DNA from 2 places in the Thalassotalea sp. LPB0316 genome. Region 2 is predicted to be linked to the other one. Evidence: predicted binding sites of a transcription regulator. Region 2 holds the regulator's gene; the other holds the start of a gene.

Region 1 (10,322 bases), 1.3 Mb from region 2:
TCGTCGCTTTGGCAATATCAAAGTTGCCATTATCCGGATACAAAGGCAAACCGACGATTTGCTCTACTGAACGAATATCGGCAAACCTGACTTTACCGTTGCCCCATTTGTGATAGGCGCCTACGGTGAACGGCATTTCTAACAACTGCCCTTCATAAGCCACTGAAATACCAATTAAATCAATATCCTCTACGCGCTGAAAGTCGATAGTGGTATCTATTTCACTATTTGAATTATCAGTAAAAACACCAAAAGCTAACGCAGACTTATTCGACAAAGGTAGCTTAGCACCAATAGCAAAGTTAGACACTTGGTTTAAATCTCTCGTTATTGGCGTTTGAATATCATCGACATAAAATTCATCATTTTCGACCTTGGAATAAAAGTGCCAATCAAAACTCACGAGTACCTGATTAAATTGATGTGCCACGCCCAAAGCAACATGCCACGGATAATCTTGCTCTTCATCATGGTTTGCAGTGATCCTAGATATCGGTGTCACACCATCGGGCAATGGTTGTCGGCTTGAAACTAAAATATTACTGGTCACCTGATAATCTCTCGACAGCGTGAAGTCTTTCGATAGCTGGCCGCCAAAGCGCCACTGTTGATAACGATACTGAAAGCCAATAGCCGGTTGTAATATCCACATATCATCATCAAATCGGCGGCTCGCATCGAAACCACTTATCACAGGGACGTCATCAACTAGGGTTGTGACTTGCGTGCCTGAGCCTTGGATAGTTTGAAACTCGCGATATTCGAAGCTCAGGCCAAAACCATAACTCAGTTGTTCATTGGCTTGGTACGCACCGGCAAAGGTAAGTTTATAGGCGCTATTATCAATATTGATATTGACGTATTCATTGACTTCTTGATTTGCGCCATCGCCGACATCGGGAGCTTGATAGACAACATCTTGATTTGTGCGCTCTTTAGAGAAATCTGTAGCGGCGATTGAGGCGGCGTATGACCACTTGCCAGATTGTGCTCTTACACCAAATAAACCAGGAATCACTGAAAACGCCTCGCGATTGAAATCTTGACCGTTGGTAAAAACCTCTTCAAAATCAGTTCTCTCCCATGCCAAGGTATTTATTGAAGCGGTTTTATTACGCTTGACCCAACTCAACCCTGCTACGTTGTAATGCATCACAGATAGGTCGTTTGCTAAGGCCGTATAAGCTCCCCCTAGTGAAACGGCCTCACCGCCAACCAGTAAATTATTGTAGTGATATTCATCGGCGACACTAACCGATGACACGCTTATCACAATGGTCGACACCAATAATTTGAGTTGAAACTTTGTCGAACTCTTGAACATTATCACCCACCCTGCTACATCCGTATAATATTTAGTTTAGACAAGTTAATCTAAATGGCTAAATTACAAGGTAAAAACTGTTCTATTGTAGGGCTTAATCACTAACATTAAACCGAGCCAAAAGCCCTTTGGCATGGTTAATAGCATCGCGCTCAATTGACGAAATTGGATCCTTTTGGCCTTTTTTAGCACCATTTAAAATTGATTGGGCGAACTCGATAGCATCGCGTTCTATTTGATAAAGTAAACCGGTAGGCGCTTTATATTCAGCTACTTTGGGCGACCCCATTTCCTGTGATAATTCACTAACCGAGGTTTCAAAAACAGCTGCCAAGCATTTTAACGACTCTAAGCTTGGTTGTTGCTGATTTTCGATACGTTGAATCGTTCGAACACTCACGCCAGCTAATTCCGCCAATTGCTCTTGCGACCAACCTTTGTCTAGCCGTCTTTGTTTAATGGTCATAATTACTCTCCTTATATGAAGTGTAGTTTATGACAAAAAATACAGTGCTAGAACACGACACTAACCTGACACACAGGAAAAAAGTTTAGATTTCCGCCTGCGCGGAAATGACGTCAGATAGTAGGAAAGAGGCACAGAATAGCAGGAAAGTGGCACACAATAGAAGGAAAGTGGCGCACAATAGAAGGAAAGTGGCACACAATAGAAGGAAAGAGGCACAGAATAGCAGGAAAGTGGCGCACAATAGCAGGAAAGTGGCGCACAATAGAAGGAAAGTGGCACAGAAATAGAAGGAACGTGGCACACAATAGAAGGAAAGTGGCACACAATAGAAGGAAAGTGGCACAGAGAAAAACAGAAATGACAGTAGCCACCGTCATGCCCGCGAAGGCGGGCATCTCATGAAGTATAACGGCTATTCTTCCAAATTAGGTGCTAACCAACGCTCTGCGGTATCGAGATCCCAGCCTTTGCGATCCGCGTAGTTTTGCACTTGATCTTGGTCGATTTTAGCGACAGCAAAGTACTTGGCATCTGGATGAGCAAAATACCAACCACTTACCGCAGCACCTGGCCACATGGCGTAACTTGAAGTCAGCTCCATGCCAATATTATTCTCAACATCGAGTAACTGCCATAAGCTACCTTTTTCTGTGTGCTCAGGGCATGCAGGATAACCTGGCGCAGGGCGAATACCTTGGTAAGATTCGCGAATAAGCGCTTCATTATCAAATTGCTCATCGGCCGCATAGCCCCAATAGTATTTGCGAATTTGCTCGTGCAAGTATTCTGCGCTCGCTTCGGCTAATCTATCAGCAACCGCTTTCATTAAAATACTGTTGTACGTATCGTGTTTAGCATCAAACTCAGCGACCAATTCATCACAACCAAAACCGGCAGATACGGCAAAAGCGCCCATGTAATCATTAACGCCAGACTCTTTGGTCGCAATATAGTCCGCTAAACAACGATTGTATTGCCCTGCAGGCTTTTTACCTTGTTGGCGCAAATGATGGGTTGTTATTAAGTGCTCGGTCTTAGCTTCATCGCGATAGAGGTGTACATCGTCACCCTCTCGAAATGCCGGGAATAAACCAAATACCGCTTTAGCACGCAGTTTGTTATTGTTAATCACGTCATCTAGCATGGCGTTGGCATCGTTAAATAGCTTAGTCGCCTCTTCACCAATTAACTCATGTTCGAGAATTTTGGGATACTTACCCGATAACTGCCACGTCATGAAAAAAGGTGTCCAATCAATATAGTTGCGAACAACATTCAGATCTAAATCATCAAGTACCGTAACGCCCAAATTTTTCGGTTTGGTTGGCGTGTACTTGTCAAAATTAATTGGGCTTGGGTTTGCCTGTGCCTGTGTTAAAGAAACCAGTGTTGAGCGTGGCCCTTTATTAAAGTGACGCTCTCTTACCCGTTCATACTCTTTGGTTTGACGTTCCATAAACGCAGGACGCAGCTCATCAGACAACAGCGAACTCACCACAGACACCGAACGAGAAGCATTAGGTACATAAACTACCGGATGCTGATATTGCGGCTCAATTTTAACCGCCGTATGGGCTTTTGAGGTTGTCGCACCGCCAATTAACAATGGCAACTCAAAGCCTTGACGTTGCATTTCTTTTGCTACGTGGACCATTTCATCAAGCGATGGCGTGATTAGGCCTGATAAGCCAATCACATCGACGTTTTCTTCTTTTGCAACTCGCAAGATCTCTTCACAAGGCACCATGACACCTAGGTCGATGATCTCAAAGTTATTACACTGCAGCACAACGCCCACAATATTTTTACCTATGTCGTGAACATCGCCCTTTACTGTTGCCAGTAATATTTTGCCGTTAGAACTCGCCTGTGTCTTTTCGGCTTCGATAAACGGTTGCAAGTGAGCCACCGCTTGTTTCATGACACGAGCAGATTTTACCACTTGCGGTAAGAACATCTCACCGGCGCCAAACAAGTCACCAACCACATTCATACCATCCATTAATGGTCCTTCAATGACATCGAGTGGGCGACTTGCTTCAAGCCTTGCCGCTTCGGTATCTTCAACAATAAATTCGTTGATACCTTTAACAAGCGCGTGCTCTAGGCGCTTTTTAACGGGCCACTCGCGCCATTCAAGATTGGCTTTGTTATCTTTGGCGCCAGCTTGACCGCGGTACTGTTCAGCAATATCAAGTAAGCGCTCGGTTGCGCCATCGTCAGCGTTTAAAACAACATCTTCAACCGCTTTTAACAAGTCTTTGGGAATATCAGAATAAATCGCCAGCTGACCGGCATTAACGATCCCCATATCCATACCGTTTTTAATACAGTGATAGAGGAACACCGCATGAATGGCTTCACGCACTGGGTTATTACCGCGAAACGAAAAAGAGACGTTCGAAACACCACCAGAAATCATCGCGTGTGGCAGATGGGTTTTAATGTCTTTAACCGCCTCGATAAAATCGACGGCATAGTTATTGTGATCTTCAATACCGGTGGCAACAGCAAAAATATTAGGGTCGAAAATAATGTCTTCAGGTGGAAAGCCTATTTCGTCAACCAAGATACGGTAGGCACGCTGACAAATTTCGAATTTGCGCTTGCGGGTTTCTGCTTGGCCAGTCTCATCAAACGCCATCACGATAACTGCTGCACCGTATCGACGAATAAGTTCGGCTTGCTCGCGAAAGATTGATTCACCTTCTTTTAAGCTGATTGAGTTAACAACGCCCTTGCCCTGAATACACTGGAGGCCCGCTTCTAAAATTTCCCACTTTGACGAGTCAATCATCACAGGGACCTTGGCAATATCGGGTTCACCAGCAATTAAGTTTAAAAAGCGAACCATGGCAGCTTTTGAATCAAGCATGCCTTCGTCCATATTGATATCGATAATTTGCGCGCCGTTTTCTACTTGTTGTAAGGCAACCGAGATTGCTTCATCATAGTTTTCTTCGGTGATCAGGCGCTTAAAAATTGCCGAGCCAGTAACATTTGTCCGCTCACCGACATTAACGAACAGGCTTTCCTTTTCAATGGTTAACGCTTCAAGGCCTGACAAACGACAAGCAATTGGCTTAGCTTCTATTTTTCTTGGCTTTATCTTAGCGACCGTTTCAGCCATGCCCCTGATGTGCTCAGGTGTGGTACCACAACAACCGCCAATAATGTTTAAAAAGCCAGACTCAGCCCACTCTTGAACATGGCTGTTCATATCTTCAACGGTAAAATCGTATTCACCAAAAGCGTTTGGCAAACCGGCATTGGGGTGAGCCGATACGGCATAATCGCTAATGCGACTTAACTCTTCAACATATTGGCGTAGTTCAACCGGCCCGAGCGCACAGTTTAAACCAAACGAAACCGGTTTGGCGTGGCGCAATGAATTGTAAAATGCTTCGGTTGTTTGGCCTGATAATGTACGACCTGAGGCATCAGTAATTGTGCCTGAGATCATCACAGGTAAGCGAATTCCCTCTTGCTCAAATACAGTTTCAACGGCAAAAACCGCGGCTTTGGCATTAAGCGTATCGAAAATGGTTTCAATTAAAATTATGTCACTGCCGCCTTTAATTAAGGCCGTTGTTGATTCAATGTAAGCTTGTTTTAGCTGTTCAAAGCTAACATTGCGAAATGCGGGATCGTTAACATCAGGAGAAATCGAACACGTGCGGTTAGTTGGCCCTAACACACCAGCGACAAAACGCGGCTTTTCAGGCGTTTTTTGATTGTACTCATCAACGGCTTGGCGAGCGATTTTGGCGGCTTCTAAGTTAATCTCATAGCTGATATCTTCCATGTCGTAATCAGCCATGGCAATCGTTGTTGCATTGAAAGTATTGGTTTCAATGATATCAGCACCCGCTGCGAGATATTCTTGATGAATGGTTTTTATAATCTCAGGCTGAGTAAGCACTAACAAATCGTTATTACCTTTAACATCGCAATGCCAATCGGTAAATCGCTTACCGCGATAATCTTGCTCTTCAAGTTTGTAAGCTTGGATCATGGTTCCCATGGCACCATCTAAGATCAAGATATTATTTTTTAACGCCTGTGTTAATTGATTAAACGATGCTAACTGCTGCACGTTACTCTCCTGTGATCGATGTCTGAATGTGCTCAGCATCTAATTGGTATGGGGTAATTTGATATACGTAATAGTTGATCCAATTGTTAAACAACAAGCTGCCATGACTGCGCCAACTGCTGCGCGGCTCGTTATCTGGATCATCACCTTTAAAATAGTTGACGGGAACTGTAGGCTCAAGCCCCATGGTCACATCGCGCTGATATTCTTGTGCTAACGTGTGTGCGTCATATTCTGGATGCCCAGTAACAAAGACTTGGCGCTTATCTTCACTGGCCACCAAATACACACCAGCTTCATCTGATTGCGCTAAAATATTTAGCCCGTTAATCGATTGATAATCTTGCTCGGTGACTTGCGCATAACGCGAATGAGGGACTTTAAACTCATCATCAAAACCTCGTGTCAGTTTTTCTAGCGGCGCGAGTACTTGATGATCATAAACGCCTGAGAGCTTTTCATCTCGGAGCTTTCGATCAATACCGTAATGATGATACAAGGCAGCATGTGCTGCCCAACAAAGATACATCGTTGAAACCACATGTTGTTGCGCCCAATCGAATACTTCGCAAATTTTGTCCCAATAACTGACCTCTTCATAGTCAATTAAACCAAGTGGCGCACCAGTGATAATTAAGCCGTCGTAGTGTTTGTGTTTAATATCGTCAAATAATCGGTAAAACGACTCTAAATGTGAAGTTGGTGTATTTTTCGACGGATTTTTGTGAATGCGCACTAACTCAATATTAATTTGTAGTGGCGTATTCGATAACATGCGTAGGATCTGCACTTCCGTTTCAATTTTATTCGGCATTAAATTTAATATCGCGACTTCCATCGGGCGAATCTCTTGATTAACCGCGCGATGTTCAGACATGACGAAGATATTCTCGTTGCCAAGAATATTTAATGCAGGTAATTGATCGGGAATTTTAATGGGCATGTTAGTTACCTAATCAGGTGAATTCAAAAATAAGGCTGATGACAATTTACATTTAGAAGTTTTTACATTTAAACGTTTAGACGTCTAAAATAATAACGTTTTCATCATAAATAGCAAGTGGCTTTTCTTGAACAGGCGATAAAAATAAAAAAGGCCTCAAATTAAGAGGCCCTATTTCTATGTAAAGCTAGATTAGCTTCAGCTTAAACATGCATGTCGATCTATGATCTTTTAGCTAAACATCGCTTTAACATTGGCGCTAAGCTCTTCGAATTCAGGTGTATTCATAAAGTCGATGTCTGGCATGATCCCCTTGTCGACATAGCTCTTTAACAGTACTGAACAGGTGGATTCTGATTTAAAAATACCGCATTTTATCGCGCCAGCACGGATAAAATCTAAGTAACTCGCTTCTTTTGGTAAAACGGTTAAGTCACTCCAATGCTTGACGATGTCGGTAAATTCATCACTAAACCCCCAAGCTTTGGTTACTTCAGCACCTATTGGACTTGATAACTTGACAATAGCTTGTTGTAAAAATGTCGGATTCGCGAAAACATCTGGGTGATTCTCTGCCTCAGTTAATATTGGCAACACCCCAACATTGTGGATTAAAGCAGCAAGCGTCAGTGTATCTATTGCTAGCGGCGAATGCTTATTACTACTTTTATAGTGGGTCATCAAAGCGATCGCAACGGATGCTACATCAACGGTTTTATCCCATGATTTTTTTAAGTACATACTGATAATTTCGTTATCAGAAATAAATACTTGTTCAAGTGCCATGGCTGTTGCAATACTTTTAATTTGTCTTAGGCCGATACGAGTTACCGCTTGGTTGACCGTTTCAACTTTTACAGAGCGCCCCATGATCGCATTATTAGCCACTTTTAACATGCCTAAAGATAAGGCAGGATCTTGGCTAATAATATCGCTCATCTGATTTAGGTTTACCTCAGGATCATCTGCGGCTTCCCTCACTTTCAAGGCTATTTTCGGTAAGGTGGGTAAGACAAGCGCATCTTGTTTTATTTTCTCTATCAAAATGATGTAGAGGGCATTTTCTGTTGCCATATAGGAATCCTTAAAATGTGTACCTTATTACAAAATAGCACAATTTTATGTTTTATCATGCACTTTAAACAAACATTTAATACAAGGTAAATCATTACAAAATAATGACTTTTGATATACATCAAAGAAAGATTGATTTCATCAGCTGTTTACACTATCTGTATTGATGGACAACTTGCTCAAACGGTAAAATAGGCGACATTCTGGACTAATTGGAATTTTGATGTTTTCACCTGAATTGCTATCACCAGCAGGTAGTTTAAAAAATATGCGCTATGCCTTTGCCTATGGCGCTGATGCTGTTTACGCAGGCCAACCGCGTTACTCTTTACGCGTACGCAATAACGAGTTTAATTTAGAGAATTTAAAAATTGGTATCGATGAAGCACATGCCTTAGGCAAGAAGTTTTATGTTGTCACCAATATTGCACCGCATAACAGTAAACTAAAAACCTTTATCAAAGATTTAAAACCTGTTGTTGATATGGGGCCAGATGCATTGATCATGTCAGATCCAGGCTTGATCATGTTGGTAAAAGAACATTTTCCACATATGCCAATTCACCTGTCAGTGCAGGCTAACGCGATCAATTGGGCAACCGTTAAGTTTTGGTATCAACAAGGTGTTGAGCGGGTTATTTTATCGCGTGAATTATCCGTTGATGAAATCGAAGAAATTCGCCAACAATGCCCTGAAGTTGAGCTTGAAGTATTTGTTCACGGTGCATTGTGCATGGCTTATTCAGGTCGTTGTTTGTTATCGGGTTACATCAATAAACGCGATCCAAACCAAGGAACCTGCACCAATGCTTGCCGCTGGAAATACGATGTTCATCAAGCCCAAGAAAATGAAACCGGTGATGTCATCGCGATTGCGCCACAAGCCGAGCCTGAAATTTACACACCGAGTGACGAAATTGTCTTGCTACAAGAACAAGGCCGTCCGGGTGAATACATGCCGGCGTTTGAAGATGAGCACGGCACCTATATCATGAATTCGAAAGACTTGCGCGCAGTAGAGTTGGTTGAACGACTGGTAAAAATTGGCGTGCATTCATTAAAAATTGAAGGCCGCACTAAGTCGTTCTATTACTGCGCTCGCACCGCTCAAATTTATCGCCAAGCGATTAATGACGCCGTAGCAGGTCGTCCATTTAATCAACGCCTAAATAACGACCTAGAGCATTTAGCACATCGCGGTTACACCGAAGGTTTCTTGCGCCGTCATCGCCATGGTGAAACGCAAAACTACGAATACGGCTATTCGATCAGTAAAACCCAACAATTTGTTGGTGAAGTTATTGGTCTAAACCCCGATAATGGCCTTATTGATATTGATGTTAAGAATAAGTTTTTAGTCGGTGATGAACTGCAATTAATGACGCCTAAAGGCAACCAAAGCTTTATCCTTACTCATATGGAAAACAATAAGGGAGAGGTGATTAAGGATGCGAAGGGGTCGGGTCACAAGGTGTCGTTGTCGCTAGACACCAATCTTGATTTAAGCCATGGCATTTTATTGCGTTACCTAGAGGACGGTGAAAATACGAGAAACCCGTTCTTACAAGCCAAAGCGTAAATGAGCTAAGCGACACTAAGCCACGATTAAAACTCGTGGCTTTTTTATTTTCTATCATAGTTAATTCACTCGGTATTAACTGCGCAAAACGGCTTTATTGCGCCCGGTGCCTTTTGCCTCATATAAAGCGTCGTCTGCGGCCTTTAATAAATGATCCAATGAGCGATAGCTTTCATTAGACTTGACCAAGCCCCCGCTAATGGTCACATTGATCGCACAGTCATCATCACTTTTCAGCGCCAACTCAGCAACATCAATCCGCATTTTCTCGATTAATTGACAAGCTTCTTGCCATGTTGCTGTAAGGATCACAGCAAACTCCTCACCACCAAGCCGGCCGACCACAGCACCTTGTGGTAACAACTCTTTAATGGTTTTCGCGACGGCTTTAATCACCCTATCCCCTGTGGGATGACCGTAGTTATCATTAATCGGTTTAAACTTATCAATGTCGATCATCATTGCGCATAAATTTTCAGCAGCTTGCGCAAACTGCTGTTCAGCAAGCTCAAAAAATTTCCGTCGATTGTAAATCCCAGTCATTTGATCAAACGATGATAAGTTATCTAAGTGTTTGATAAGGGCCTGAAGTTTTAGCTGGGTTTTGATTCTGGCTAGTAATTCTTTGGGCTTAAAGGGTTTAGTGACAAAGTCTAAACCACCACTGTCATACGCCAGTTCAATGGTTTCTTCGTCCGTTTTCGCGGTAATAAAAATCACTGGGATATGTTTGGTTTCTTCATGGCTTTTGAGTTGCTTACACACTTCAATACCGTCCATTCCCGGCATAATAATATCGAGTAATATCAAGTCAATCGGCTCCTGCTGAGCAATTTC
Region 2 (10,322 bases):
ACAGAAATTGACGCTGGCGATGTTCCGCAATTATTAATTTGTAACAAAATAGATAACCTAAATGATATTGCACCGCGTATAGATAGAGACGAAAATGGCTTGCCTATTCGGGTTTGGTTATCCGCTCGGGCAAATCAAGGCATCGAGTTACTCTACAAGGCATTGGCTGAGCGCTTAGGCGTGCAAATTGTCAGGCATACCTTGAAAATTCCGCCTTCTGCAGGCAGATTGCGCGGTGAGTTCTATCAGCTTAATTGTATAACTGATGAGACCTATGATGAGCAAGGAAACTGCATTCTAGCGGTCAAGCTACCTGAAAAAGAGTGGAATCGGATTGTTAAAACGGAAACAATTGAACACTTTATTGAGTATTAACAGCCTGATATATTGTTTTTTCACCTGTTTTTGTCGAAAATGACAATATCATCAAAATTAATTTTTTATAGAGACTATTCGGAGAGCATCATGGCTTGGAATGAACCGGGGAAAGACGATAAAGATCCCTGGAAAAACAAAGGCGGTAATAACCAAGGACCACCTGACTTAGACGATTTATTTAAAGATTTAGGCAGCAAGTTTGGCTTTGGTGGCTCTGGAGGCTCGTCAAGCAGCGCCAATAATAGTTTCCCAAATGCCCTTATTATCGTGGCAGTTTTGGTAGCCGTCGTGATATACGCATACTCGTGTATTTACACCATTAAAGAAGCTGAGCGCGGTGTAAAACTGCGCTTTGGTGAATACGTAGAGCTCGTTGAACCAGGTTTGAGTTGGAAATGGACGTTTATTGAGAACATCATTCCAGTTGACGTACAAACAACGCGAGATTTGCCTGCAGCTGGCTTTATGTTAACGCAGGACGAAAATGTCGTGCGCGTTGAAATGCAAGTGCAATATCGTGTGGTTAATGCTCGTGATTATATCTTCAGTGTAACCAACGCCGATGAAAGCTTAAGCGATGCGCTCGACAGTGCACTGCGCTATGTTGTTGGTCAGGCTAAGATGGATGATGTGCTGACTAGCGGTCGTGAAGTGGTTCGCCAAAAAGTATGGGCGGAGTTAGACGATATTATTGAAACATACAACTTGGGCCTTTCAGTGGTAGACGTTAACTTTAAAGATGCGCGTCCACCTGAAGAAGTTAAAGAAGCGTTCGATGATGCGATTGCTGCTCAAGCAGACGAAGAACGTTATATTCAAGAAGCCGAAGCGTATGCATTGAGTATTGAGCCTCGTGCCCGTGGTCGTGTTAAGCGTCTTGAACAAGAAGCACTAGCCTATAAACAGCAGACAGTATTGGACGCAGAAGGTGCTGTCGCGCGTTTTGAAAAGTTATTGCCTGAGTATCAAGCAGCGCCAGAAGTTACGCGTCAACGTTTATATATGGCGACCATGGAAAAGGTTTATAGCAATACATCAAAAGTGATGGTTGATGTCGAAGGTGGTAACAATATGATGTACTTGCCATTGGATAAGATTATCAATCAACAACAAAGTGTCCCACGTACAATGCAGCAGCCGGTGCAATCGGTACCACAATCGGTACCAAGCTCAACCAACAGCTCAACTGGCCGTACCGATCGTTTTAACAGTGGGAGAAACTAACCGATGAAAAATTTCTTAGTTGCATTAGGTGCAGTAATTTTTGTAATTGCAGTTTCTTGTGTTTTTGTGGTTGCAGAAGGTGAGCGCGGTATTGTCTTCCAGTTCAAAAAAATCAAGCGTGATAGCGCTGGTGAAATGGTGGTCTATCAACCAGGCTTGCATTTTAAAGTGCCATTTATTGAAACGGTTAAAAAGTTAGATGCGCGTATTCAAACACTTGATGAAGCGCCAGACCGTTTTGTAACCGCAGAGAAAAAAGACTTAATGGTCGACTCATACGTGAAATGGCGTATCGTAGATTTCTCGCGTTTTTACCTGCGTACATCGGGTAGTTTTGATAACGCTTCGGCGCTATTAAAGCAAAAAGTTAACAACGGATTACGCACAGAATTTGGTACCCGCACGATTCAAGAAATTGTTTCCGGTGAGCGCGATGACCTCATGGCAAAAGCCCTAGAAAGTACAGCGAGTAGCCGTGACGAATTAGGTATTGAAGTGGTTGATGTTCGCGTGAAGGCGATCAATCTTCCAAATGAAGTCAGTAATTCAATTTTTGAGCGTATGCGTGCTGAGCGAAATGCCGTTGCTAAAGAGCACCGCTCTAAAGGTCAAGAGCAATCAGAGATCATTCGCGCAACAGTCGATGCAAAAGTTACCGTTATGTTGGCTGATGCGCAAAAGAAAGCGTTTGAAATTCGTGGTGAAGGTGACGCCTTGGCAGCGAAAGTCTATGCCGATGCATATAACAAAGACGCGGAGTTCTACAGCTTTTATCGCAGCTTAGAGGCTTATGAAAATAGCTTTAATAGCAAAAGCGATATTATGGTCGTGAAACCAGATAGTGATTTCTTTCACTATTTGAAAGACAATAAAAAAGCAAAATAGTTAAATTTAAGCCATGACAACGTCATGGCTTTTTTATATTAATCTTTTAATTAATCAAGTTGTTATCATCATCTTATGACACTCGAGTTACTTTTAACTGCGCTCGGTTTAGCTTTGATCATTGAGGGTCTTGTACCGGCGTTATTCCCTAACAAATGGAAAGCCTATGTTGCAAAACTAGGCCAAGAGCCGAGCAGTTCTATTCGCAACATCGGCCTGTCAATTATGACTATTGGTGCCGTGCTTTTGTGGATGTTAAATTAGTAACGATCATTGCTATCAATAAACTGATTATTAAAGTAAGCGTTAAAACAAAGGCTTGTGAAATAAATTGTAATTTGGTTAAAAAGTGCTCGATTAGCACTTTTACTACTACGTGATATTTGTTAGAATCCCCGCCTAATTTTCTTACCAACATGTGCAAATGGGTAAAAACGTCGTAGTTCTAGGCACCCAATGGGGTGACGAAGGTAAAGGTAAAGTTGTTGACTTATTAACGGACAAAGCAAAGTTTGTTGTGCGTTATCAAGGTGGTCACAACGCAGGTCATACATTAATCGTTAACGGTGAAAAAACCGTACTTCATCTAATTCCGTCAGGTATTTTACGCGATAACGTAAAGTGTTTGATTGGTAACGGTGTAGTGCTGTGTCCTAAAGCGTTAATGACAGAAATCAAAATGTTAGAAGAACGCGGCGTACCAGTACGTGATCGTTTGCTTATTTCTGACGCATGTCCATTGATTCTTCCATATCACAATGCATTAGATGCTGCGCGTGAAAAAGCGCGCGGTAGTAAAGCTATCGGAACCACCGGCCGTGGTATTGGTCCGGCATACGAAGATAAAGTTGCTCGTCGCGGTTTACGTGTGGGTGATTTGTTTTGCCCAGAGTCATTTGCTGCTAAGTTAAAAGAAATTATGGAATACCATAACTTTGTTTTAACTTCATACTATAAAGCAGAGCCGGTTAGCTATGATGAAGTACTTGCTGATGTAATGGCTGTTGCCGACATTATCAAGGACATGGTCGCTGATATCGCTGAGACATTAGATCAAGCGCGTTTAGCCGGCGATTCAATCATGTTCGAAGGTGCCCAAGGTACTTTACTAGACATTGATCACGGTACATACCCTTATGTAACTTCATCAAATACCACTGTTGGTGGTGTTGCAACAGGTTGTGGCTTTGGTCCTCGTCATATCGATTACGTTTTAGGTATTACTAAAGCTTATACGACGCGTGTTGGTTCAGGTCCATTCCCGACTGAGTTAAAAGACGAAATCGGCAATCACTTAGGTACCGTTGGCCATGAGTTTGGCGCTACAACAGGTCGTGAGCGTCGTTGTGGTTGGTTTGACGCTGTCGCGATGCACCGCGCAGTTCAAGTAAACTCAATTAGCGGTTTCTGTTTAACCAAGTTAGATGTATTAGATGGCTTAAAAGAGTTAAAAATCTGTACTGGCTACCAAACAGAACATGGTGACATTATCACTGTGCCACCGACAGCTGCTGAAGGCTACGAAAAAATTAGCCCAGTATACGAAACATTGCCAGGTTGGAGTGAGTCTACTGTTGGCGCAACAACGGTTGAACAATTACCTGAAAATGCTCGTGCCTACATTAAGCGCCTAGAAGAAGTAACAGGCGTACCAATTGACATTATCTCAACTGGTCCAGATCGCGTCGAAACGATGATCTTGGTTAACCCGTTTGAATAATAAACGTCAACGGATCAATGAAAGCCAACCTTAGGTTGGCTTTTTTTATGGCTGATAACAAAAAAATATAATGTACTTTATTAGATAATTATTTATCTAAAATCATGCTTGGCAATCACCTCATTGCCAAAACCTGCACGCTATTTACCGCAATTAAGATCACGAAATACACGGTAACAATCGCGAAAATTCTCGAACTGTCGCTACTGGTCGTTATTTTAAAATACTAACAAACTTTCATATTGGCTGATGCTATAGCGAATATTTAACAAAATTATGTGAATTTTGGTTAGAGCTGTTGCACTATTTTTATTGAAGAGGTAACTGGTAAGCTTTGTCAGCTCTTGAATTGCCGGAAAGTAATCACTTACCATAGGCGCGCCTGAAAGTTTAAAGAAAACTTTCATCTTCATTTTTATCTACTGTTAGCATTTTAGGAATAGCCATGACAGATTTACGTCAGCAAGCTTTGGATTACCACCAATACCCAACCGCAGGAAAAATTAGTGTAGAAATTACTACCCCAGCTGAAACTTCTAAGGATCTTGCTCTCGCCTACAGTCCGGGTGTTGCTGAGCCAGTACGTGAAATTGCAGCTAATCCTGACGATGTTTATAAGTACACGGGCAAAGGCAATACTGTTGCTGTTATCTCAAATGGTACGGCGATTTTGGGGTTAGGTAATTTGGGACCTATGGCGTCAAAGCCAGTCATGGAAGGTAAAGCGCTATTGTTTAAACGCTTTGCCGGTATCAATTCGTTCGACATTGAAGTTACCCATAATACAGTTGAAGAGTTTATTTCAACGGTAGCAAATATTGCTGATAGTTTTGGTGGTATTAACCTAGAAGATATTAAAGCGCCAGAGTGTTTTCAAATTGAAAAAGCCTTAATCAGTCGTTGTAAAGTACCGGTTTTCCACGATGATCAACATGGTACCGCTATTGTCACCGCCGCGGGCATGTTGAATGCCTTAGAGATTCAAGGTAAGAGTATCAAACATGCAAATATCGTTTGTATGGGGGCTGGTGCAGCAGCGATTGCCTGTATGGAGCTGTTAATCAAATGCGGTGCTCAGCGTGAAAAAATCTACATGCTAGATACCAAAGGCGTGGTTCATACTCGTCGTGATGACTTAAATGAGTATAAAAAGCTATTTGCTAACAACACAGATAAGCGCACACTTGAAGAGGCGATTGATGGTGCTGACGTATTTGTCGGTGTATCAGGACCTAACTTACTCTCTGCTGAGCAGCTTGCGTTGATGGCGCCAAATCCTGTGGTTTTCGCCTGTTCAAACCCTGATCCTGAGATTAAACCCGAACTCGCCAAGGCGACCCGTGATGATGTCATCATAGCAACTGGCCGCTCTGATTATCCAAACCAAGTGAATAACGTACTGTGTTTCCCGTTTATTTTCCGTGGTGCCTTAGATGTTCGAGCAACTAAAATTAATGATGCAATGAAAGTTGCAGCGGTTGATGCGATTCGCGAACTGGCAAAAGAGCCGGTGCCTGAGGATGTGCTAGTCGCTAGCGGTGATCAATCTCTTGAATTTGGTAAAGAGTATATTATTCCAAAACCAATGGACTCACGTTTATGCGCACGAGTTGCCAGAGCGGTGGCTTTAGCTGCAGTAGAGTCAGGCGTTGCCCAAATTGACATGCCCGAGAATTACTTCGTCTAATGAGTTATGATCTCGCGACTATATTGGATATTTTTAATCAAGGGGCTATTACTTTAACTTATGGTTAGTTAAATAGTATAAATACTTTCGAGTTTAGGACCTTTTCAGATTATATTGTCGGGGTGCCGACAGCACTAAAGAGGGAAAAAGCGCCTGTTTCCCTCTTTAATCTCCCTCGGCGCCCACGCAATAGACAACATTAATTTTTCACTTGTGTTTATCATACCAAGTTCATTAAATAGTTGGTCATTCAGCGAGAATTAAATGGCTTATAGGCAAGGCTTTGATTGCCGGTAATGGTTATTCCCTTAGCAAAATCAGTAACGAAGCATATAAGCCATTTAAACTCGCCCTTGGGAGCTCGTCAGAAAAGTGATAACTTTACAAATTGCCTTGATATGGAATAACCATACCTGCACCAATTTGCTTTGTTCTAACTTCCCTGACGTAGCTCTGAATGATTAACTATTTAACGAAATTGGTATTAGCTGTTCCTGAAGAAGATACGTCCTGTATGACATCAGTGCTCGGCGTCCTGCCTCGCCCAGCAATAAACATGGAAGTGAAAAATTAATCTATTGCGAATGGGAGTGGTGTGTAATTCGAGGCTCACTGTTTTATCCACTGATAAATATGAAAGCTCTATCATGGTTAGTACCTAACGCTGCTTTGGTTTAAAAGCAAAAAAGGGTCAGTGTGTTAAGCGCTGACCCTTTCTAACATCATTAGAAATAATCGAGAGTATTACTCTTCGTCGTCTTCAAAAATTGAAAAATCGGTGATGCCGTTTTCAACGAGTACTTTTCTTACGCTCGCCGGAATTTTTTCTGGATTGTCTTTAGCTAGGTCGGCGTCATCTGGTAATGGTTGGCCAGTGAATGCATGCAAAAATGCTTCGCAAAGCAATTCACTATTCGTTGCGTGACGGAGGTTATTGACTTGGCGGCGAGTACGCTCATCCGTTAATACTTTTAGTACACGTAAAGGAATGGACACTGTTATTTTTTTAACTTGTTCGCTTTTTTTACCATGTTCGGCATATGGGTTTATATATTCACCATTCCACTGCGCCATGAAAATACCTCTAAAAGTTTTTAAACCATAGGAATTGTACTGGTTGTATGAAAACAGTCAACTATGAATGTGTAGAAGTTTAGACGGCTAAAAACAGCTTGACCACTATAGCGAATACGTTTAGAGTTATAGACGTCTAAACGCCTATAAAATTTTGGATAGTGATCATGAGTAAACAACACATAGAAACACAAGCTGCCCGCGGTGGTATTAATATCGATCAACACCATGGTGCTGTTGTTGCTCCGCTACATTTATCGAGTACCTATTCATTAAAAGGGTTTAATGAAAAACGTGATTACGATTATTCCCGCACCGGCAATCCAACGCGTGCTACGTTCGGACAAACGGTTGCTGAGCTTGAAGAGGGCACGACAGGGATCGTAACTAGTACAGGAATGTCTGCGGTCCACTTGTTGCTGCAATTAGTGAGTGTTGGCGACAAAGTTGTCATCCCACATGATTGTTACGGTGGTAGCTATCGCCTGTTTACTTTTTTAGCAAAAAAAGGCAATTTTGAATTAATCGTTGTTGATCAGCGTGATGAGCAGGCTTTAGCTCAGGCGTTAGCGACTAAACCCAAACTTGTACTTATTGAAACGCCAAGCAACCCTTTATTGCGTATTGTTGACATTCAAGCCATTTCAGCCAAAGCTAAGGCGGTTGGAGCACTTGTCGCCGTCGACAATACCTTTTTATCGCCAGTGATTCAAAAGCCGCTATTACTCGGCGCTGATATTGTTTTCCACTCAACAACTAAATACTTAAATGGCCACAGTGATATTGTCGGTGGTGTTTTAGTGACTAAAGATCAAACGTTAGGCGAAGAGCTAGCGTGGTGGGCCAATTGTATTGGCATTACCGGCTCAGCCTTTGATAGCTATTTGGCATTGCGCGGTTTAAAAACCTTGCCGTTGCGCATGGCAAGGCATCAAGAAAATGCCATTAATGTCGCGGAATTTCTCGCTAGCCATCCAGCGATAGAACAAGTTTATTTTCCAGGTCTTACCAATCACCCACAACATGAGTTGGCTCAGCAACAGCAAAATGGCTTTGGTGCGATGTTGAGTTTCGAGCTTAAAGGTGGCGTAGCCGCGGTCAAAGCATTATTTGCTAATCTGTCTTTGTTCACACTTGCTCAATCGTTAGGCGGTGTGGAGAGTTTGATTAGCCATCCATCGACGATGACGCATGCCGGTATGGATCTCGACGCGCAAATAGCTGCAGGAATCAGCCAATCTTTAGTAAGAATATCCGTCGGCATTGAGCATATTGATGATATTATTGCTGACTTATCACAAGCGCTAGAATACAGCCAACAAGCCTAACTACAGCCTTTATCGAAATGAGTTGATGTAACTGATGACTATAGAAAACCTTATCAAGCACCCTGATTCTGCGACTGGCAAACTCGCGATCAATATTCACAAATTCGGTGGTAGTAGTTTAGCCAGTAGTGAGTGTATTGAGCGCGTCATCGATATTATTTGTCGTCATTGTCAAATCAACGACATTGTTGTGGTCTCGGCTAATGGTGGTGTAACTGATCAGTTATTTAATTTGTGCCAATTGGCAAAAGATAACGAGAACTATCAAGATGCGCTAGAGAATCTACATTTTCAATTAAAAGGCTTGATTGCACAGCTACTTAATGAACAAAACAGTACGTATTTAACCAAGCAATTAGCTGATGATTTCGCCTTGCTTGATTCATGGCTTGCTAAGGCGTTAGAAAAGCATCGCAATGATATTTTAGCATTTGGTGAAATTTGGTCGGCGCGTTTACTGTCAGCCGTTTTGAATGAGCGAATTTGCCCAAGCCATGCTGTTGATGCTCGTGATTTTATCGAAGTAGTATCTGAGCAAAATACCCAAGTCAACTATGATGTAAGCCGAGCTAAATTTAACCAAATAAAACAAGATCATCAACTTACCATCGCGACCGGGTACATTGCTCGGGATGTTGATGGTCGCTCGTGTACATTAGGACGCAATGGCTCTGATTATTCCGCAACTATTATGGCTGCCTTAACTGGCGCTGCCAATGTCACTTTATGGACTGATGTCGATGGTATTTATAGTGCCGATCCGAGAATAGTGCCAGCGGCGCGTAAACTGCATCGCTTGCCCAATGGTGTTGCTCGAGAATTAGGTCGATTGGGTAATCCCGTTTTACATGTCAATACGCTAAAACCATTGGAAGAGCATGCTACGCATTTGCATGTGGCCAGTTCATTTGATAGTGAAACGAGCGGCACTGAAATTGGTAAATTTGGCTTTTTAGCCAAGCAAGAGTTATCGGTAACCTATTCAAATGATGTGTTAATCGTTTCAAGTGAATTGCTATCTTCGCTGTCACATGCTGATGCTATCAAGCGTTTTGATCCTATTTGTTTTGATGAAAGCAAGGCCTTAATGGTCATCAAACAAGAACAACAAAAAACAGTGAGCCAATGGTGTGCTAGTAAAGTCGGCGAAGTGACTTTCAAACCAGCAGCTATTATTGCTGTGGTTGGCCATAAAGTGGCATCTCGTGGCGATGTTAAAGCGCGCTTCAAAAGAGCATTAGAGAATACTAAAACACTCGATATACTTTCATCTACTTCTGAGCACAGTATTATTTGTGTACTACCGGATTTTTGTAGTCCAGAGCTGACCAACTTAGTGCACCACGAAATGACCAAAGATGCTAAACACATTGGTGTTATCGTCGCGGGACTTGGCAATATTGGTAAGCGCTTTTTAGAGATTTTACCAGGACAAATTAAGCGCCAATCGGTGCTCGAAAACATTCATTTAGTTGGTTTGTTGAGCTCAAAGAAAGCCTTGATTAACACCGATGGTATTAGTCCGAAACAGGCGCTTATCCAGTTTGATAAACAAGCTAAAGATTACGATGAAGCATTATTGCTATCTTGGCTTAAGCATCATCCCTATGATGAACTTATCGTGGTTGATATTACACCGAGTGAAACCTTTAGCTTGCTCTATCGTGAATTTTTTAAAGAAGGTATTCACGTGATTGGCGCAAATAAATGGGCGGCGTCAAGCTCTACTGAATATTACAATGGTTTAACGGCATTAGCCGAGCAAAATGGTAGTATTTGGCTCGGTAATACGACCGTTGGAGCCGGTTTGCCGATAAACTTTGCGATCAACGATTTACGCCGGAGTGGCGATGAAATTCATGCAATTTCAGGCATATTCTCAGGTACGTTGTCATGGTTATTCGAGCAATATGATGGGAGCCAACCGTTTTCTAATTTGCTTAAAAGCGCGTTAGAGCGCGGGTTGACTGAGCCTGATCCACGCGAAGATTTATCCGGCAGAGACGTTCAGCGTAAACTGCTCATT

What was found. Region 2 encodes MetJ, which represses methionine synthesis genes. Its sites were predicted from a motif close to TAGACGTCTAGACGTCTA; they were not measured.
Region 1: a site for MetJ is predicted at 6,902-6,919, ahead of metA (homoserine O-acetyltransferase MetA). Genes of this name have one in related genera too.

The regions. Positions count from the first base shown of each region.
Region 1 covers NZ_CP062946.1:3,274,749-3,285,070, forward strand. Annotated here, with positions in the region: gene LP316_RS14745 (OmpP1/FadL family transporter) at 1-1,324, opposite strand, end outside; gene LP316_RS14750 (helix-turn-helix domain-containing protein) at 1,419-1,790, opposite strand; gene metH (methionine synthase) at 2,206-5,889, opposite strand; gene metA (homoserine O-acetyltransferase MetA) at 5,891-6,832, opposite strand; gene LP316_RS14765 (HDOD domain-containing protein) at 7,064-7,906, opposite strand; gene yegQ (tRNA 5-hydroxyuridine modification protein YegQ) at 8,130-9,485, shown strand; gene LP316_RS14775 (diguanylate cyclase) at 9,561-10,322, opposite strand, start outside.
Region 2 covers NZ_CP062946.1:980,952-991,273, forward strand. Annotated here, with positions in the region: gene hflX (ribosome rescue GTPase HflX) at 1-375, shown strand, start outside; gene hflK (FtsH protease activity modulator HflK) at 466-1,602, shown strand; gene hflC (protease modulator HflC) at 1,606-2,487, shown strand; gene LP316_RS04360 (DUF2065 domain-containing protein) at 2,563-2,751, shown strand; gene LP316_RS04365 (adenylosuccinate synthase) at 2,912-4,207, shown strand; gene LP316_RS04370 (malic enzyme-like NAD(P)-binding protein) at 4,653-5,894, shown strand; gene metJ (met regulon transcriptional regulator MetJ) at 6,639-6,968, opposite strand; gene metB (cystathionine gamma-synthase) at 7,136-8,296, shown strand; gene metL (bifunctional aspartate kinase/homoserine dehydrogenase II) at 8,331-10,322, shown strand, end outside.